One region of the Bacillus smithii genome, then DNA from elsewhere that is predicted to be linked to it. Evidence: riboswitches for the same ligand, from Rfam matches in the RefSeq annotation. Region 1 holds a riboswitch; each other region holds the start of a gene.
What was found. A riboswitch is a leader RNA that binds a small molecule or an ion and turns the genes downstream of it on or off. The one in region 1 is predicted to bind S-adenosylmethionine.

Region 1 (7,244 bases):
ATCATGAAGACGGAACCTATACAATGAAAGAAATTCCGGGAACGGAAAAAGTATGGCCGGCTCAACTAGTATTAATTGCCATTGGATTCACCGGAACTGAACCAAAACTTCTTGATGCCTTTCAAGTAGAAAAAACAAGCCGGAATACTGCGAAAGCAAAATACGGCCAATATACAACGAACGTGGAGGGCGTGTTCGCTGCCGGAGATATGCGCCGCGGGCAAAGTTTGGTCGTTTGGGCCATTCACGAAGGCCGTGAAGCAGCTCGAGAAATCGACCGTTATTTAATGGGAGAGACCTTTTTGCCATAACCTGAAATACGCACAAAAAAAGAGGCCGACCTTTAAGTTCGCCTCTTTTTTTGTACTTTTTAATCTTGCAACAAACTATAGAGAACGGCTTTCTGAGCATGCAAACGATTTTCCGCTTCTTGAAAAACAATCGATGACGGCCCATCCATAATGTCCGCTGCTACTTCCTCTCCTCTGTGAGCCGGTAAGCAGTGCATAAATTTACAGTCCGGCTTAGCATATTGGAAAAGTCCTTGATTTACCTGATAAGGAATAAATATCTTCTTTCGTTCTTCCTGTTCTTTTTCCTGTCCCATACTGACCCACACATCTGTGTAAATAAAATCAGCCTCTTTCACTGCTTCTTTCGGATTTTCCAAATAGGTTATACAAGCTCCCGTTTTTTCTGCCAATGCTTGTGCTTTTGTCATGACTTGCGGGTCAGGCTCGAATCCCTTTGGAGTCGCCACAACACATTCCATTCCTGTCAAAGCCGCCCCTATCATTAAAGAGTGGGCAACATTGTTTCCATCTCCTACATATACTAACTTGACCCCTTTCCACTCTCCTTTCCATTCGTAAATCGTCAACAAATCTGCAAGCGCTTGACAAGGATGTGATAAATCCGTCAATCCGTTGATGACAGGAATGTCGGCTGCTTTCGCCAGCGACTCGATTTTGTCATGTCCGAACGTCCGGATCATGATCCCATCCAGATATCTCGACAATACTTTTCCTGTATCCTCGATTGTTTCTCCTCGTCCTATTTGAGTATGCTGCGAATCCAAAAACATTCCATGCCCCCCGAGCTGGATCATGGCAGCTTCAAAAGAGACTCTCGTACGGGTCGAATTTTTTTCAAAAATCATCCCGAGAATTTTCCCTTTTAAACTTTCAGAATAAGCGGAAGGATTTTTTTTCATATCAGCTGCTAATTCTATAAAATAAGAAATTTCATTCGGAGTAAAATCAGCAAGAGTCAGTAAATCTTTTCCTTTCAATTGTTCGGCTGTCACCGTATGAACGATTGCCATTTATAAACACTCCCTTTCCAATGTACCATCCTTTTTTGAAACTTTTTTAATTGATCATGTCAATATTAAAAACTTTCGTAAAATAAAAACCTTTATAATTAATATTTATACACAATAAAGAATTAAAATACAATCATAAATATCGCTATTGCAAAAAATTTATTTATATAATAAAATCAAAATGCATTGTTCGTAAGTTTCATGTTAAGATTATAAGTGAACGTAACATTTTATTAGCAACTCAATAGTCCACGAGGTGAAAGATTCATGAAAAAGAAAATACCAATGCGTGATACTCTAACAGTCAAAACAAGTTTTGTCCTTCCACCGGATACAAACCAACATGGTACTTTATTCGGCGGAAAGTTGATGGCATACATAGACGATATCGCCTCTATAACCGCAACTAAATTTGCAAGAAGACCGGTTGTAACTGCTTCAACGGACTCCGTAGATTTCCTTAAACCAATTAACAGCGGTGACTCTGTGACATTAGAAGCTCGAATCACATATACTGGTCGGACAAGCATGGAAGTATTCGTAAAAGTAACATCCGAAAATTTATTAACGGGTGAAAAAGCAGTTGCGGCTCTCTCTTTCTTAACTTTTGTTGCCCTTGATGAAAACGGAAAACCGACAGAAGTGCCTGAAGTGGTTCCGGAATCTGAAGAAGAAAAATGGCTGAATGAAACAGCTCTCAATCGGGCAGAACATCGGAAAGCACGGAAACTTCACAGCCAAGAACTAGCTGAATTTTTCTCCAAAATGGAATAAGTAATTTTTCAAAAGGCCGGAATTCTCCAATCCTTCAATCTTGATACTATACTACACTTGCTCTCCGCTCACATTTCTACAAGGAATTCCGGCCCTTTCCTTTTTTTTTCGGCTCCTCCAAAACCGTGAAACATAGTCCTACAATCCTCCTAAGTCGGAATAAGCTCATTAGATTTATAGAATAGTCCGATTTTCATTCTTTAAAAATGGCATTTCAAAATGATAAATGCCTCTATTAACGTAAACACGTCCTGAAGAAAACTTGAATGGCGAAATTCTGCTGCGACATTCTTTTACATAAAGTTACAAAGATTAAGTTTTATAAACAACAGCAAGCACATTCCCCCCTCCCCTTATGTCGAAAATGCTGATAGATTCGTTCATCCCGCCATTGTTACAAATCTTCTACATTTGTAACAACATATTTTGACAATAAAACCCATATACTTTTCAACAAAAAAACTTGTATACTTTTATAGGATAAAGACGATATGATTCTTCTGAACATGCGTCAAATTTGTTTGGCTTATTCGAAATGGAGGTATAAAAGGTGCTTTCTCAAGATATTGGAATTGACTTAGGCACGGCCAATACCCTTGTATATAGTAAAAATAAAGGAATTATTATAAACGAACCCTCTGTAGCAGCGATTGATATACATACGAAACAATTATTGGCAATAGGTTCAGAAGCAAAAAAAATGATCGGAAAAACCCCCGCCAACATTTCCGTTATTCGTCCATTAAAAAATGGGGTTATTGCTGATTTTGAAGTGACAACGGAAATGCTAAAAAGCATCATGAAAAAAGTAAACAAAGCGCTTGGAATCACCTTGCGAAAGCCGAATGTCGTGATCTGCGCCCCATCTGGAGCGACAACAGTCGAAAAAAGAGCGATTGAAGACTCTATTCGAAGCTGCGGAGCGAAAACCGTCCATTTGATTGAAGAACCGATTGCAGCGGCCATCGGAGCAGATTTGGCGGTAGATGAACCGATTGCTAATATGATTGTCGACATCGGTGGAGGCACTACTGAAGCGGCCATTATTTCCTATGGCGGAGTGGTGTGCAGCAATTCGATTCGAATTGGCGGAGACAAAATGGACGAAGATATCATTCAATATGTACGGAAAGAGTACAACCTGCTAATCGGCGAACCGACCGCAGAAATGCTGAAAAAAGAAATTGGATATGCGCCCATCGATCATAATATCCAAGAAATGGAGATTCGCGGAAGGGATTTAGTAACGGGACTCCCCAAAACGATTACTATTACTTCCTTAGAAATTCAGAAAGCGATAAAGGAAACCGTTTTACAAATATTAGAAACAGTTCGTGCTACGCTGGAAAATTCACCACCGGAACTTAGCGGTGACATTGTTGACAGAGGAATTATTTTAACAGGAGGAGCTTCCCTGCTGAACGGTTTAAAAGAATGGTTGGCAAGCCAGATGATTGTCCCCGTAAACCTCGCACCAAGTCCGCTCGAATCAGTCGCCATTGGTACAGGCCGGTCTTTGCATGTCATCCCTCAGTTAAAAAAAGTAAAAAATTAACGCTTGTTAAAGAAGTCTGTCTCTCCGATTAAAAAAAAGCAGGCCCTCATCCCTCCTGCTTTTTCGGAGGCAGACTTTTTTTCGATCTTATTAAGCCCCTCATATAAACCTTCTTTAGACCGCCGGAGATAAGACTTTTCTGATTTCTTTTCTTCAGGATGAATGATTTCAGCTAGCTTTTGAACACGCGATCTGCCAAAAATTCTCTTGACCGCTGCCTGAAGAAAAGCTATTATTAATTTAATAAATCTGAAAATACGAAAAAAATTTCATAGATTTCTTATCAAGAGAGGTGGAGGGACTGGCCCGATGAATCCTCAGCAACCAGCCGAATTGGCCAGGTGCTAAATCCAGCAAACTTTCGAGTTTGGAAGATAAGAAGGATCATTTTGGACATCATCCATCAAAAGCCTTCTTACGGAAGGCTTTTTTCATTTTATCCGTAATGAGAGGAGGAATACGCATGGGATTTTTGGATCGATTGAAAACAGAGATTTTAACAGCCGATGGCGCAATGGGCACGCTCCTCTATTCATATGGAATTGACTATTGTTATGAAGAATTGAATATTGCCAAGCCAGAAATCATTTCAAAAATACATGAAGAGTATATTCTTGCCGGGGCCGATGTCATCCAAACCAATACTTACAGTGCCAACGCTGTAAAACTGCGTCGTTACGGACTGGAAGAAAACGTCAAACAAATAAATAAAGCGGCTGTCCGTCTTGCCAAACAAGCAGCGGCTGATCATGGAACGTTTGTTTTCGGTACAATTGGGGGCATTCGCGGCTTCCGTAAAGATACCTGCTCACTGGCTGATATAAAAGAGGCCTTCCTAGAACAGGCAGAAAGTTTATTGAATGAAAATCCAGACGGACTGCTTCTCGAAACTTACTATGACTTTGAAGAATTGACAACCGTCTTAAAAATAGCTCGAAAATTAACAAACATTCCAATTATCGCTCAAGTGTCCATGCATGAACCCGGTGTCCTTCAAAACGGTCTATCTCTGAATGAAGCTCTCCACCGTTTGGAAGATCACGGGGCAGATCTGGTGGGTGTGAACTGTCGACTTGGACCTTACCATATGATACAAGCACTTGAAAAAGCTACATTGCCCAAAAAAGCGTATCTTTCCGCTTATCCTAACGCCAGCCTGCTGGATGTGAAAGACGGCCGAGTGATCTACGAATCGGAAGCCGAGTATTTCGGAAGAGCGGCGGTAAAATTGCGCAATCAAGGAGTCCGTCTTATCGGGGGATGCTGCGGCACAACGCCGAAACATATTGAAGCCGTCAAAAAAGCATTATCAGGTCTTTCTCCCATTCATCAAAAATCGGTGAAACCCGAAAAACCGATCATTGTAAAAGAACCACCGGCACCGCTCGATCCCCCTCTTCACGAACTAGCGAAGAAAAAACGGACGATTATCGTAGAATTGGATACTCCGAAACATTTGGATACTTTTCAATATTTTCAAGGGACTCAAGTACTTAAAGAAGTCGGAATCGACGCGATTACAATGGCCGATAATTCGTTGGCTTCACCGCGGATCAGCAACATGGCAATGGCGGCTTTAGTAAAGGCCAACCAGCGTATTCGCCCGCTCGTACATATAACCTGCCGAGATCGCAATTTAATAGGACTGCAATCGCATTTGATGGGCCTCCACACCCTAGGTATTCATGATATTCTTGTCATTACAGGCGATCCGACAAAAGTGGGTGACTTTCCCGGTGCCACAAGCGTATACGACGTTTCCAGTTTGGAACTGATTTCATTAATTAAGCAATTGAACAACGGGATTTCTTTTTCCGGGAAACCATTAAAACAAAAAACTCATTTTTCCGTTTCCGCTGCTTTTAATACGAATGTCCGCGTACTGGAAAAAGCAGTCAAACGGATGGAAAGAAAAATAGAATGCGGAGCCGATTCGTTTATCACACAGCCGGTTTTTACAAAGGAAAAAATAAAAGAAATTTACGAAGCAACGAAACACTTAAATGTCCCTATTTTCATCGGAATTATGCCATTAACAAGCCTCAAAAACGCAGAATTTTTGCATAATGAAGTGCCAGGCATAAAATTATCCGATGAAATTATAGAGCGAATGAGAGCATTCGACGGAGATAAAGAAAAATCCCAGCAAACGGGGATTGAGATCGCCAAAGAATTAATCGATACTGCTCTTCGGTATTTTAACGGAATTTATCTCATTACTCCTTTCCTTCGTTATGAAATGACAGCCGATTTGGCTCGCTATATTCGGGAACAAGATGCAAAAAAGGGAGAGACTGTACATGCCGAAATTACAACATCCAATTGAACACGAACTAGAAAAACGAATCCTCATCATCGATGGAGCAATGGGAACCATGATTCAACAAGCCGGCCTTACACCGAACGATTTCGGAGGCGAGCAGTATGATGGCTGTAATGAATATTTAAACATCACAGCCCCTCATGTGGTCGAGTGGATTCACCGCTCTTATTTGGAAGCCGGTGCCGATGTTATTGAAACCAACTCATTTGGCGGAACACCGCTTGTTCTGAATGAATACAATCTCGGCGATAGAGCTTATGAAATTAACCGTCGGGCAGCCGAAATCGCCAAAAAAGCTGCTGCCGAATTTTCAACACCGGAAAAGCCGCGTTTTGTGGCTGGTGCTATGGGGCCTACGACCAAAACGTTATCTGTAACCGGCGGCATCGATTTTGAATCGCTCAGCAAGCATTTTGAAATCCAAGCAAGAGGTCTGATTGACGGCGGCTGCGACCTTCTCCTTCTTGAAACCAGCCAAGATATGCTCAACGTGAAAGCCGGTTTTCTCGGCATCCAAAGAGCTTTTAAAGCAACGGGAAAAACTCTTCCTTTGATGATTTCAGGCACGATTGAACCAATGGGGACTACATTGGCCGGCCAAAACATCGAAGCTTTTTATCTCTCTTTAGAGCATATGAACCCTTTGTCTGTTGGATTGAACTGTGCAACAGGACCGGAATTTATGACGGACCATATCCGTTCGCTCTCCGGACTGGCTCAATCATTTGTCAGCTGTTATCCAAATGCGGGATTGCCGGATGAAGAAGGAAAATATCACGAAACTCCAGAATCCTTATCCAAAAAAATTGCCGGGTTTGCTGAAAAAGGATGGCTAAACCTAGTAGGCGGCTGCTGTGGAACGACACCAGAGCATATTCGAGCGATCAGCGAAGCCGTCAAACCGTACCCGCCCCGAAAACGGCCGAATCAGCCCCACGGCCATGCCGTATCAGGCATCGAACCACTTATTTATGATGATTCGATGAGGCCTCTTTTTATCGGTGAAAGAACGAATGTCATTGGTTCTAGAAAGTTCAAGCGGCTGATTATCGAAGGAAAATATGAAGAAGCGTCCGAAATTGCCCGCGCCCAAGTCAAAGGCGGCGCCCACGTAATCGATATCTGTCTTGCCAATCCGGATCGAGACGAACTAAGCGATATGGAAAATTTTATAAAAGAAGTAGTTAAAAAAGTAAAAGTCCCGCTTGTCATCGATTCCACAGATGAAAAAGTCATCGAAAAAGCCCTTACCTATTCACAAGGCAAAG
Region 2 (7,244 bases), 1.4 Mb from region 1:
TTTTACAGGGGAAATCAAGGAGGAGAAGGAAATGAAGATTTCGCGGGAAAAGATCGTGAAGATGCTTTTTCCGGTTTTGAATTGTTAAAAAGAAATCCGAAGGTGGATCCTAACCGAATTCATATTTTCGGCTTTTCCCGCGGCGGTGTTATGGCACTGCTGACAGCGATTGAAAAACGGGATGCTGCTTCGGTCGTTTCATGGGGCGGGGTAACAGATATGGAATTAACTTATGAAGAGCGGAAGGACTTAAGAAGGATGATGAAAAGGGTGATCGGCGGAAGTCCGAAAAAAGTGCCAGAAGAATATAAGTGGAGAACACCTATCTATCATTTAGAAAATCTTTGTTGTCCAGTGTTGATCATACACGGGGGAAAAGATCAAAATGTATCAATTGAACACGCTTACCGCTTGGAAAAAAGACTGAAAGAATTGGGAAAACGTGTGACTACTTGGTATTTTCCGAACTTCACTCATTATTTTCCGCCCGCAATGAACCGCAAAATGGTGACATCCTCTTGTCAATGGATGAAAAATCAGGTCCTGTCGTGATAGGATAAGGGAGAGAACGATATTTTCATTGGGAGGGCATAAACGATGGGAATGCCGCTGGAACTGAATACAATGATTGTGACAAAAGGAAATGAGGAAAGAGTGGGAGGAAATCTATTTCAGTTAAGAAAAAAAGGGTATCGTCTTTATCCGCTGCATGTACCTGTTCCTGTCAAAAAAACGTTGGATGGCGATATTTCAGGTACCGCTGTGATTGAAAAAGTAGTGTGGGAAAATCAGGAAACTCTCATCACATACAGGCTTATTGCTTTAAACTCCACGAACTGAAAAAATCAATAGACTGTTCACCTTTTCAAAGGCAGAAAATAAGGGGTTGCGCAACAGCACCCTTATTTTTTATGTGCGCCCGGCATGTACATGAACTATAGGGTGTAAGTCCCGAACCCCGAAGACAGAAGTAGAGGTTAGCCAAGAGCAAGGGTGTCCGTGGTGACGCGGAATCTGAAGGAAGCTGGAGGCAAAACACCGGTCCGAGGAACACGAACCTCATATAAGGCTAGGTATGATTGAGTGAGTTTGCATAACAAAACAAAGCTCTTTCTGTCGAAGGTCATATCGAGTAAATGAGGCGGATAGATGGTGTGAAAGTGCATGTACTTACCCGGGGAGGTCTGGCGGATATGTGAAGTACTCTTCATAACCTACTTAGTGATAAGTAGCTGAACCGTCAGAAGTCAGCAGAGGTCATAGTATTAGTTGGTCTAGAACAACTAAGAAGGACCGAACAATTAAGAGAGAATAGCCCTTGGTATTCAGTGAGTCATGATGAACACAGAAAACGTAGTACCTCACTTGAGGGAGGAAGCGGTGAATCCCGTGGGAGACCTCTTGGAGGGTGGAGTGACCACTGGCATAAAGAGAACAGCTATTCACGGAAGTTATAAAGACTTGCGTCAATTATCTTAATTGAACCGCCGTATACGGAACCGTACGTACGGTGGTGTGAGAGGACGGGAGTTAATCGCTCCCTCCTACTCGATTTCTAATCATTTTTTAAACATCTTCCAACTGATCTACGAAGTGCATGGACCGTGTTGGTGATGGGGCATTTTGAAAGGAAAAATGGACCAAAATGATCATAAAAGCAACTATCCCCTTCTTCCGCAAGAAAATTCTTGCGGGGGAAGGGGATGTTTGACGTTGGATCTCGGTATTATTGGATATCTTTCAAACGGCCGATCTTTATTGAATAGGTCCACCCAATTTTTCAATTTCTGCGGGTACATTGGTAAATTTCTTAAAGTTTTCGCGGAAGCGGGCTGCCAATTCCAGTGCTTTTTCTTCATATGCTTTTTCATCCTGCCATGTTTTTTTCGGCAGCAATACTTCGTCCGGCACTCCCGGAACATGAAGAGGGATCTCCAGCCCGAAAATTTCGTCTTTCTGAGTTTCGGTATTAGCTAGTTCGCCTTCTAAAGCGGCTTGAACCATTGCACGTGTATAGGATAGTTTCATTCGGGATCCGACGCCGTATTCTCCGCCTGTCCATCCGGTATTGACCAAATAGACTTGCACATTATGTTCATCGATTTTTTCGCCGAGCATTTCTGCGTATCGTGTAGCCGGAAGAGGCAAGAATGGCGCTCCAAAGCATGTGGAGAATGTTGCTTCAGGCGAGGTAACGCCCCTTTCCGTACCGGCTAATTTGGATGTGTATCCGCTTAGAAAATGGTACATGGCCTGTTCTTTTGTCAATTTGCTGATAGGGGGCAGAACACCGAAAGCGTCTGCGGTCAAAAAGATAATCGTGCTTGGATGACCTGCAATACTAGGAACGACAATATTATCGATCGCGTCAATTGGATAGGCGGCACGAGTATTTTCTGTCAAGGAAGAGTCGTTATAATCCGGAATCCGAGTATTTTCATCCAATACTACATTTTCAAGAACGGACCCAAAGCGGATCGCATGATAAATTTGCGGTTCCTTTTCTTCGGAAAGCCCAATGCATTTTGCATAGCAGCCGCCCTCGATATTAAAGACTCCTGTAGATGACCATCCGTGCTCGTCATCTCCTATTAAACGGCGGTTCGGGTCTGTGGATAAAGTGGTTTTTCCCGTTCCGGAAAGCCCGAAGAACAGAGCAACGTCTCCTTCAAAACCGACATTGGCCGAGCAGTGCATCGATAAGACGCCGGATTCCGGCAAGAGGTAATTCATGATCGAAAAAATGGATTTCTTCATTTCTCCGGCGTATTCAGTCCCGCCAATCAATATGACTTTGCGTTCAAAAGAGATAATGATAAAAGTTTCTGATCTCGTTCCGTCAACTTCAGGATCAGCTTTAAAATTAGGGGCCGAAAGAATGGTAAATTCCGCCTGATGACCCGCTAATTCTTCTTCCGTCGGACGGATAAAAAGCTGATGGGCAAAAAGATTATGCCATGCGTATTCATTGATTACTTGAATCGGAAGGCGATGAGATGGATCGGCGCCGGCGAATCCTTTAAATACGAAAATTTCTTCTTGTTCTTTTAAGTAACGAATGACTTTATGGTATAATTTATCAAAAACTTCTGGAGAAATCGGCTGGTTCACCGGTCCCCAGTCTATTTTGTCTTTGGTTGATGGCTCTTTTACAATGTATTTGTCTTTTGGTGATCTCCCGGTATATTTTCCGGTTTGAGCGCGAACGGCGCCGGAAGCAGTTAATACGCCTTCTTTTCTGGAAAGGACTTTTTCAACCAGTTGTGGGACAGATAATTGAACATGGACATTGGATCCCTTAACTAATTCCAAAATTTCATTCGAAATGACAGAATTCATAAATAATAACCATCCTTTTGTTTTTATTTTTAGATGTTATTTTCGAGTTCACTTAAGAAATAGTATAACACTTTTATTCGATTAGTCTATACTATTTATCGTAAATTTTTGTCTATTTTTTTTCATCTTTTCCTTAATTGGCATGCCTATTCTATACTATATAAAAGGAAGAAAAAAGGGAGAAACAGGATATGATTCAGAGTTTTTTGGTTCAGGTTTTAATGAGTCCGTTTAAACCGTCTGTTGCGACGGGTTTAAAATAGAATTTATTTCTATTTCAGGAAGAAAACATTGCGTCAACGGAAAGACAAAATTTTGTTGACACCCGTTTGGTTTCTACGTTATAGTTTAACATTGAACGGATACTCTTATCCTGAGTTGGCGGAGGGACAGGCCCGATGAAACCCGGCAACCTTCTCAACGACAAGCGATGATTTTGAAGCCGTCAGGTAAAAGGACATGCTTCTTATGTCGTACCGGCGACGCGAGGGGCTTGTGAGAAAGGTGCTAACCTGATGCAAGGTGTAAATACCTTGAACGATAAGAGTGAAAGGCGCATGTAACCAAAAACCTTTCCTCTGCATTCTTTTGGGAAAGGTTTTTCTTTTTGATTGAGTTTGGCGCTGGACCATTGAGATTGCCGGTCCTTTGGAAACGGGCAATCATACCATACTACGAAAGGAAACGAGTACCGTTTAAAAATAAAGCGAACATCCATTTTCAAATGTTTTGACCCCAAAAAGATAAGGCTTACTTTCTCTGTTGTCAAGACCTTAACTGGCGGGTTAAAAGAAGGAAATGGAATTGATCGAAACTGCGATAGGAGGAACTTTGATGTCAAAAAAACGCCGTCTTTTCACTTCAGAGTCTGTCACCGAAGGGCATCCGGATAAAATTTGCGACCAAATTTCTGATGCCATTCTCGATGCTATTCTCGAAAAAGACCCGAATGCAAGGGTGGCTGCTGAAACTTCAGTAACAACTGGGCTTGTGCTGGTTTCTGGAGAAATTACGACGTCTTCTTATGTGGATATTCCCAAAATTGTACGCCAAACGGTGCGGGATATTGGCTATACCCGGGCGAAATACGGTTTTGACGCAGATACTTGCGGTGTCTTGACGTCTATCGATGAACAATCTCCCGACATTGCTCAAGGGGTGGACCGCGCCCTGGAAGCAAGAGAAGGATCGATGACGGATGAAGAAATTGAAGCGATTGGCGCGGGCGACCAAGGTTTGATGTTCGGATTTGCCTGCAATGAAACGGAAGAATTAATGCCGCTTCCTATTTCTTTAGCCCATTCTTTATCCCGCCGGTTGACAAAAGTGCGCAAAGAAGGGATTATTCCTTACTTGCGTCCGGACGGAAAAACGCAAGTAACGGTTGAATATGATGAAAACGACAAGCCTGTGCGCATCGATACGATTGTCATTTCGGCCCAACATCATCCGGAAATCACGTTAGAGCAAATTCAGCGCGACATTAAAGAACATGTTATTGACCCAATTGTTCCAAAAGAATTGATCGATGATGAAACGAAATATTTCATCAATCCGACCGGCCGTTTTGTTATTGGAGGACCTCAAGGTGACGCCGGATTAACGGGACGGAAAATTATCGTAGACACTTACGGCGGCTACGCAAGACATGGTGGAGGAGCTTTTTCCGGGAAAGATCCGACGAAAGTAGACCGATCTGCAGCCTATGCTGCCCGCTATGTAGCTAAAAATATTGTGGCAGCTGGACTGGCAGAAAAGTGTGAAGTACAGCTTGCTTATGCGATTGGGGTAGCTCAGCCGGTATCGATTTCCATCGATACATTCGGAACTGGAGCTGTATCAGAAGATGTATTGGTAGACGTCGTGAGAAAGAACTTCGACCTGCGTCCAGCTGGAATTATCAAAATGCTTGATCTGCGTCGCCCAATTTACAAACAAACAGCTGCATACGGCCATTTCGGACGCACCGATTTGGACCTTCCTTGGGAAAAAACAGATAAAGCCCAAACGCTTCGCGAACAAGCATTAAATCAATAGACAAATGTACAGGAGTTACACTTTTAGCTGTAGCTCCTTTTTCATTTGAACGTGAAGATTATTTAATGAATCCAAATATTGTGGCCATCTATAGTGGAGAATAAATGGTACAATTGATGAATCATCGTGAAAAAGGGGATACTTATACAACATTCCAATAGGCAAACTCTCCTACAACTAGAAAAGGACTGATAAAAAATTCGACTTTTGAACTTGGACGCTTTTCCTGTTGAGGTATTGGAAGTGATTTGATTTTGAAACTTCCGGAATGAAATGGAAATTTTTCATGAAATAAATTCCTTGCCAAGATTCACAATTTCGTTAAACTAGTAATGTGAACTTAAATTACAGAAAGGTGATAGTCATGTGCGGCTTTATCGGTTGCGTTTATGATCATAAAGATTATCCGAAATTAACGGAAGAACAATTTAAATTAATGAACGATATCATTTATCACCGTGGTCCTGATCATGATGGATTTTATCAAGATGAACACGTTCAATTAGGATTTCGACGTTTAAGTATTATTGACCTTGAAAACGGAAACCAACCGCTGTCATTTGAAAATGAACGATATTGGATTATTTTTAATGGCGAGATCTACAATTATGTGGAATTACGGGAAGAACTTTTAAAAGAAGGCGTTGAATTTGCTACTTCGTCTGACACAGAAACCATCGTCGCTTTGTACAGCCGCCTAAAAGAAAAAGCTGTAGAAAAGCTTCGCGGTATGTTCGCTTTTGTGATCTGGGATAAAGAAGAACAAGTGTTGTTCGGTGCAAGAGATCCGTTCGGCATTAAACCATTTTTTTATAAAGAAGAAGGAGGACGTACTTTTTTTGCTTCCGAAAAGAAGAGCATTTTGCTTGCCAGTGAAGAAAGCAGCTTAAATGCGAATGCCGCTCAACATTATTTTACGTATCAATACGTTCCGGAACCTGATACATTGCATGCGGAAATTCAAAAATTGGAACCTGGCCACTATTTTATTAAAAAAGTCGGCGAAAACATGACGATTCGCCGTTATTGGAAAGCCGCTTTCCAACCGATTTACCGCGAAGAAGACGAATATGTGAAAATGGTGCGTGAGGCGCTTCTTGATTCTGTAAAAGTACACATGAGAAGCGATGTGCCTGTCGGATCCTTCCTTTCAGGGGGAATTGATTCTTCTTTTGTTGCTGCGATTGCCAAGCAATACCATCCAAAGATTAAAACATTCTCTGTCGGATTTGAACGCGATGGATATAGTGAAATTGATGTGGCTAAAGAAACAGCGGAAAAATTGGGTGTGGAAAATATTAGCTACGTGATCACACCGGAAGAATATATGAAAGAACTGCCGAAGATTATTTGGCATATGGATGATCCGCTGGCCGATCCGGCTTGTGTTCCGTTGTACTTCGTAGCTCGCGAAGCAAGAAAACATGTAACAGTCGTATTATCAGGAGAAGGAGCAGATGAACTTTTCGGCGGCTATAATATTTATCGTGAACCGCAATCGTTAGCTGTTTTTCAAAACATACCGGAAGTTGGGAAAAAATTGCTTCGATTGTTGGCTTCCATTTTGCCTGATGGTGTGAAAGGGAAAAGCTTTATTGAACGCGGAGTTACGCCGATGGAAGAACGGTACATCGGTAATGCGAAGATGTTTGGAGAAGAGGAAAAACGGAAACTATTGCGACAATATCGCGACGGCCTTGAATATACTAACATTACAAAGCCATTTTATGCAGAAACGGTCGGTTATGACGATGTCGATCGCATGCAGTATATTGATATTCATACATGGCTGCGCGGTGACATTTTGTTAAAGGCAGATAAAATGACAATGGCCCATTCTTTGGAATTGCGCGTTCCATTCCTTGATA
Region 3 (7,244 bases), 1.1 Mb from region 1:
GTGGTATTTAGAATACGAAATACAAAAGAACCGTCCTGGGCTCTTAGGCGATATTTCTTCATTGCTCGGCATGCTCTCAATTAATATTGTGACAATCAACGGGGTTGATCAAGGAAAACGGGGCATGCTTCTATTGGCTAAAACGGAAGAACAAATTGTCCGCCTTGAATCCATTTTGCGAACAATGGACACGATTAAAATTGTAAAACTTCGAAAGCCTAAAGTAAGAGATCGTTTGGCTGTTCGTCATGGAAGATATATCACCCATGACGCTGATGACAAAAAGACTTTTCGATTTGTGCGAGATGAATTAGGAATACTGGTTGATTTTATGGCGGAATTATTTAAACAAGAAGGTCATAAACTGGTTGGAATTCGCGGGATGCCGCGTGTAGGCAAAACAGAATCCATTGTAGCGGCAAGCGTCTGCGCCAATAAAAGATGGCTTTTTGTTTCTTCAACGCTGATTAAGCAGACTGTCCGCAGTCAATTGTTTCGGGAAGAATACAGCGACCAAAATATTTTTATTATTGACGGAGCCGTTTCGGTAAGGAAAGCAAATGAAAAACATTGGCAGCTCATTAGAGAAATTATGCGGATCCCGGCCGTAAAAGTAATTGAGCATCCTGATATTTTTGTCCAAAACAGCGAATATTCCATTGATGATTTTGACTATATCATCGAATTGCGCAATAATCCAAATGAAGAAATTACATACGACTTGATGTATAAAAATCAACTTTTTCAGAATTCTGAGTTCGAAGGATTTGACTTTTAAAATTGGAAGGTGTTTACGGTGACAGAACTAGGAAACCGCTTGAAAGAAGCAAGGGAAGCGAAGGGGCTTACCCTTGATGACGTTCAGGAAATGACCAAGATTCAAAAAAGATATTTGGCCGGCATTGAAGAAGGAAAATATGATCTGATGCCGGGAAAATTTTATGTTCGAGCCTTTATTAAGCAGTACGCGGAGGCTGTAGGGCTTGATGCTGAAGAAATTTTCAATGAATATAAAAATGAAATTCCGGACTCTCATGAAGATGAAATTCCTCAGCGAGTGACGCGGATAGAACCGTCTTCGCGAAGGACTGTTTCCGGCGGGGCTTCGGGAAAGTTTTTCGATTATTTGCCGAAGATTATTGTAGCTGTGTTTATTATCGGAGCGATTTTTCTTGTATGGGCATTGATTCCAAAAGACGGCGGAAATGAAAAAAGCGGAAATGATCATACGGTCAAAGTGGAGCAATCCAAAAATGTAGAGCCTGTTAAGGAAAATTCCGTCAGCAAGAAGAAAGAAACGAAAAAAGAAGCGAAGAAAGAAGAAAAAACGTCTAAAACGGACAAAAAAGAAGCGAACAAAAAGGATCAATCCGAGTTGAAAGCTGTTCAGTCTAGTGGTCGACAAACGGTTTACCAATTGACGAATGCGAAAGATTTCAAAATATCGATTGCTTCAACGGGTGAAAGCTGGATTCAAGTGACCGATGAAAGCGGAAAATCGTATTTTTCTAATTTGCTTCGAAAAGGACAAACGCAAACGTTTGATTTGAAAGGCCACAGTCAAGCGAAAATTGTGGTCGGTTTTGCACCTGCGACAGAGATTAAAGTGAATGGTCAAACCGTTCAATATAAAATCCCTGCAAATCAGGTCGTTCGCCAGGACATCATCATTCAAAATCGTAAATCGGCGCAATAAATTAATTAAAATTGTTTAGGATACTGTTTTCGATGGAATAGTGGGGGTACTTCTTGTGAATTTACCAAACAAAATTACTGTATCACGTATATGTTTAATTCCAATCTTCGTTATTTTGCTTGTTGTTCCATTCAATTGGGGAAACATCACCATTCTAGGGACAACCATGCCTGTGACTCACTTCGTGGGGGCCCTTGTATTTATCCTTGCCTCGACCACCGATTGGATTGACGGACATTTTGCACGAAAGTACAACTTGGTCACGAACCTGGGAAAATTTCTTGATCCGCTTGCGGACAAATTGTTAGTTTCGGCTGCGTTTATTATACTGGTTGAATTGGGATATGCTCCTTCTTGGATCGTCATTTTGATCATCAGCCGCGAGTTTGCGGTGACAGGGCTTCGCCTTGTACTTGCTGGGGAAGGAGAAGTAGTTGCGGCCAATATGCTTGGAAAAATTAAAACATGGACGCAAATCATTGCGATTTCTGCGTTGCTTCTTCATAATATTTTGTTTGAAAATTTCTCGATTCCGTTTGCGGATTTTGCCCTTTGGGTAGCGCTCTTTTTCACGTTATGGTCAGGCTGGGATTATTTCGCCAAAAATGCACATGCATTTAAAAACTCCAAGTAAAATGAAATGAAACAACTAGAAAGGCTGGCTCATCCAAGAACTCGAAAAAGACGGTTATGCACTTTCGTTCTTGTTGAAGAGCGGCCTTTTTCTGTTTGGATCTCTATATGATTGAGGAGGACTATTTTATGAATGCTGAAATTATTTCGGTTGGTTCCGAACTTCTACTCGGCCAAATCGTCAATACGAATGCACAATTTCTTTCTCGTCATTTGGCTGAAATGGGCGTCAACGTATTTTATCAAACCGTTGTCGGGGATAACAGCGATCGGCTTCTTTCAACGATTCAAAAAGCAGAAGAAAGAGCAGATCTCATCATTTTTACAGGTGGTCTTGGCCCGACACGTGATGATTTAACAAAAGAAACCATTGCCGCGCATCTAGGCAAGAAACTCGTTTTGAACGACGAAGCGTTTAAAGGAATTCGTCAATATTTCCTTAAAATAGGCCGTGAGATGACGGAAAATAACAAAAAACAAGCTCTTGTTCTAGAGGATTGTCTTGTTTTGCCGAATGAAAACGGCATGGCTCCCGGTATGTTTGTGAAATCAAAAAATAAATTTTATATGCTTTTGCCGGGGCCGCCAAAAGAAATGCAGCCGATGTTCGAAAAATATGGAAGGCCGGCTATATTAAATGTTTTGGATCGCCAAGAAAGCATTGTTTCACGCGTATTGCGTTTCTTTGGCATCGGAGAATCGCAGTTGGAGACAGAGATTGAAGATATGATTATGAACCAAACAAACCCGACCATTGCGCCTTTAGCTGGCGACGGAGAAGTGACCATCCGACTTACGGCGAAGCACCGATCAAAAGAGACAGCTAATGAGATGATAGACAAAGTAGAAAAAGAGATTTTAAACCGTGTTGGCGAATACTTTTACGGTTATGGACAAACTACGATTGCAGCTGAATTAGTACAGAAGCTGAAACAACAAAATAAGACGATTGCCTGCGCTGAAAGTTTGACCGGAGGACTGTTTCAAAGTATGATTACCGCTGTTGCAGGAGCAAGCGCTGTTTTAAAAGGCGGGATTGTTTGTTATACAAACGAAGCGAAAGAGCATCTGGTCGATGTTTCAAAAAAGACGCTTGATACGTTCGGAGCGGTCAGTGAGCAGTGTGCGAAAGAGTTAGCTGAAAATGTAAGGAAAAAGCTTAACGCTGATATTGGAATCAGCTTTACGGGAGTAGCAGGACCCGATTCTTTGGAAGAAAATCCTCCTGGAACTGTTTGGATCGGCATTTCTGAAAAAGGAAAAGAATCAAAGGCCGTATTGCTGAAGCTTGCAGGGGATCGGAATCAAATTCGTAACCGTACAGCTAAATACGGTTGTCATTTTTTGCTGCGAACTTGTCAGTAATTTGCTGAAAATGATTGACTTTTCTTTTTTATTGCGCTATTCTTTAAACAAGAGCCACACAATTCAATATTGTAACAGAATTGACTCTTATCAAGAGTGGCGGAGGGAATAGGCCCGAAGAAGCCCGGCAACCTTCAAGAAATCAATGCTTGAAAAGGTGCTAATTCCTACAGATCAGGAAATGATCTGGAAGATAAGAAGGGAAATGATGAACTCAAGCCCTCTTCTTATTGGAAGAGGGCTTTTACTGTTCCTCATCCATCAGGATGGGATCTATTCTCAGATAAGTCGCTGAAATTTCAATCTTCGAATTTTTCGGGAGGTTTTATTATGGCAAACGAGCAATGGGAAAAAGACACAAAATTATTGCATGCAGGGCAAATACCTGATCCTGCGACGGGTGCCCGTGCAGTACCGATCTATGAAACTACTTCTTATGTGTTTCCGGATACGGAACACGCGAGCGCTGTATTTGGACTAAAAAAAGAAGGGAATATTTATACCCGGATTACCAATCCAACTGTTGATGTATTTGAAAAAAGAGTGGCGGCGCTTGAAGGAGGTACTGCCGCTGTAGCATTTTCTTCAGGCATGGCAGCTATCGCGCTCTCCGTTTTAAATGTTGCGAGTGCAGGAGATGAAATTGTCGCAGCGTCTGAATTGTACGGCGGTACTTATAATTTGTTTTCTGCTACTTTTCCTAAATATGGGATTCATGTAAAATTTGTCGATGCTCAAGATCCTGAAAATTTTCGAAAAGCGATCACTCCACGAACAAAAGCTCTTTTCGGAGAAATCATCGGAAATCCAAGTCTAAATGTGTTGGATGTTGAAAAAGTTGCGGCCATTGCCCATGAAAATGGGATTCCGTTGATTGTAGACAATACGTTTGCGTCACCATATGGTTCCAATCCAATCAAATGGGGAGCCGATGTTGTCGTTCACTCGGCAACAAAATGGATTGGCGGTCATGGAACAGTTATTGGCGGAGTTGCTGTAGACGGCGGCCACTTTGATTGGAATAATGAAAAATTCCCTGATTTTATCGAACCGGACCCAACTTATCACGGTTTGCGTTATGCCGATTTAGGAGGAACTGCGTTTGCAACAAAACTCCGCGCACAGCTATTGCGTGATTTTGGGGCATCTTTAAGCCCGCATAGTGCGTTTTTGCTATTGCAAGGATTAGAAACGTTGCATCTTCGTTTGCCAAGACATCACGATAACACGAAAGTCATTGTTGACTATTTGCTGAAGCATCCAGCAGTGGAATGGGTGTCTCATCCTAGCTTAAGCGATCATCCTTCCCATGAATTGGCCAAAAAATACTTAAATAATTTCTTCGGCTCTATTGTGGTATTTGGCATTAAAGGCGGTCGAGAAAGCGGGAAAAAGCTCATTGATCACATTCAACTTTGGTCGCATCTCGCCAATGTGGGCGATGCAAAATCGTTAATAATCCATCCGGCCTCCACTACACATCAACAGCTATCAGCTGATGAGTTGAAATTAGCAGGTGTCAGTGAAGAAATGATTCGTCTTTCTGTTGGACTGGAATCTCCGAAAGATTTAATTGCCGATCTCAATCAAGCTATCGAAAAAGCAACCGGCATTTCGGCTGAAAAGCTTGAAATATAAACAATTTGAAAAGGGGGCGTATTGCTCTCTTTTTCTTGTATGAGTAAAATTATTGTGGGCAAAATTTAACCCCCTCATTTGTTGAGGGAACGTTAGAACGCTCAACAAATGAGGGGGCCACCAAGCGAAAGCGCGGTAGTTAATAAGCAAATAACATGAAAAAGAGGGTTACTCCTTGGTAGAATCTTAGTCAACCAAAACTAAATCACAAACAAAGGAGTAACCCCTCATGCAAAAGAATAACACAGTATATCCAAATTTAAAACAGATTGAGCAATTAGTTTGGAGGCAATTACAGGAAACCTTCTCAAAGGTCATGAAAACACTATTAGAGGACATGGACAAGCAGATTGCTGAAGAACGAAATAAAAAGCGTTATCGTCTACTCGATAAGCGTATCACCACTATTATCAGTCTTTTTGGAGAAATAAAGGTGAAACGGAACTACTACCGAGACAGGGAGAAAGGTGAATATGTCTATCTGCTTGATCGCTCTTTGGAATTCGAAGGGACCGGCTCCTTTAGTCCGCTGATAGAAGAAGCGGCTCTAGAGCTTGCCATTACAGGGCCATCCTATCGAAAGGCAGAACACACGCTTGAAACACTTTTAGGATACCGAGTGATTAGTCACGAAGCTATACGTCAACACCTGTTACAGATTGAAAGTATCCCAAAAGAGCGACAGCCTGTAAACTATCCTGTCCTATTCGTGGAAGTGGACGGCCTATATGTGAAACGTCAAGGAAAAGGAAAACGGGGCAAGGAAGAAAAAATTGCAGCGGTTCATCAGGGCTGGGAAATCAACGGAAAACGAGTAAGTTTGAAAGACAAACGCCATTTTATTCACCGTGGGAACCAGCCATTTTGGGAGGCGTTTGAGGATTTTCTCATTGAAAACTTCGAGTATGACCCAACTGTCCATAAGCTAGTAATAAACGGGGATGGTGCCGGATGGATTACAGCCTGTCGAGACCATTTTAAAGGCAGGGCATTCTTTTCAATTGACCGTTTCCACGTGGCAAGGGATATTCGCAGCTTATTCCGTAAGCATCCTCGCTATCGCCAAATGCAAAAGGCACTAGCGTCCTATGACAGTCAGAAACTACTTACGGAATTAAACAGTGCTGTTGGAACACTAGAGACAGAGGATCAGGAAGAACGTCTTGACCAATTGATTCGTCAACTAGAAAAATATCCTGAAGCCCTCGGGGATTACCGGAAGTGGCTCCAAGAACAAGGTATTGACACCAAAGGAATGCGTCCAATGGGAAGTGCCGAGGGAACGATGAGTGTCTTCGCAAAAAGGCTCAAAAATGGACGTAGCTGGGTAGAAAAAGGCGTAAGTGCCATGATTACTGGATTGGTGGCTTTCCTAGACAATCTGGCATTGAAAACATTATTTGGGAAAGTCGAAAGATGGACAGAAACCAAGGAGGAAAAGAATCCACCAAAACATTACGTAGAAAAGGTGACAAGTACAATTGGTGAAGTCACAAGAGACAATCTCCTATACCTAAAAGGTAAGGCAAATATTCCAGTGTACAAGACTTTAAAGGAGTTGGCCGGATTTTAAAAAAGACAAATTTTTTATCAAGAGAGTACCCTAAAATGGTGAATCCGCTTTCATTGTTAGGGAGAAAAAAACTGCCCACAAATACTTGACTCAATCCTTTTTCTTCTTTTGTTTGCTTTTCATTCTGCTTTGTTTTAAAATATTCAGTAGAAAATGATCCAGACAATTTCTCTTCGTGTGACCATCCACCATTAATCCCTCTCTTGGACATTTTCCCCCCTCTTTTTTTTACTTTCAATCCAATTTATGAACAAGAGCGTGTGAATTTTAGCAATAGCTGGAAAAATTAGGATCAGCTGAACATGGTATTTTGAAAAATAATAATGACGAATAAATGTT

Region 2: it holds a riboswitch for S-adenosylmethionine, as region 1 does, so the genes downstream of both, metK (methionine adenosyltransferase) here and BSM4216_RS03095 (bifunctional homocysteine S-methyltransferase/methylenetetrahydrofolate reductase) in region 1, are expected to answer to the same signal.
Region 3: it holds a riboswitch for S-adenosylmethionine, as region 1 does, so the genes downstream of both, BSM4216_RS08390 (O-acetylhomoserine aminocarboxypropyltransferase/cysteine synthase family protein) here and BSM4216_RS03095 (bifunctional homocysteine S-methyltransferase/methylenetetrahydrofolate reductase) in region 1, are expected to answer to the same signal.

The regions. Positions count from the first base shown of each region.
Region 1 covers NZ_CP012024.1:663,359-670,602, reverse strand. The annotation lists gene BSM4216_RS03115 (glutamate synthase subunit beta) at 1-311, shown strand, start outside; gene argF (ornithine carbamoyltransferase) at 371-1,324, opposite strand; gene BSM4216_RS03105 (acyl-CoA thioesterase) at 1,592-2,098, shown strand; gene mreBH (rod-share determining protein MreBH) at 2,649-3,653, shown strand; SAM riboswitch class I at 3,931-4,034, shown strand; gene BSM4216_RS03095 (bifunctional homocysteine S-methyltransferase/methylenetetrahydrofolate reductase) at 4,117-5,979, shown strand; gene metH (methionine synthase) at 5,954-7,244, shown strand, end outside.
Region 2 covers NZ_CP012024.1:2,600,999-2,608,242, reverse strand. The annotation lists gene BSM4216_RS12190 (alpha/beta hydrolase family protein) at 1-552, shown strand, start outside; gene BSM4216_RS12185 (DUF2584 domain-containing protein) at 598-840, shown strand; gene pckA (phosphoenolpyruvate carboxykinase (ATP)) at 1,756-3,339, opposite strand; SAM riboswitch class I at 3,705-3,886, shown strand; gene metK (methionine adenosyltransferase) at 4,174-5,376, shown strand; gene asnB (asparagine synthase (glutamine-hydrolyzing)) at 5,741-7,244, shown strand, end outside.
Region 3 covers NZ_CP012024.1:1,781,662-1,788,905, reverse strand. The annotation lists gene BSM4216_RS08410 (DUF3388 domain-containing protein) at 1-778, shown strand, start outside; gene BSM4216_RS08405 (helix-turn-helix domain-containing protein) at 797-1,696, shown strand; gene pgsA (CDP-diacylglycerol--glycerol-3-phosphate 3-phosphatidyltransferase) at 1,752-2,330, shown strand; gene BSM4216_RS08395 (competence/damage-inducible protein A) at 2,459-3,694, shown strand; SAM riboswitch class I at 3,779-3,894, shown strand; gene BSM4216_RS08390 (O-acetylhomoserine aminocarboxypropyltransferase/cysteine synthase family protein) at 4,025-5,332, shown strand; gene BSM4216_RS08385 (ISLre2 family transposase) at 5,562-6,905, shown strand.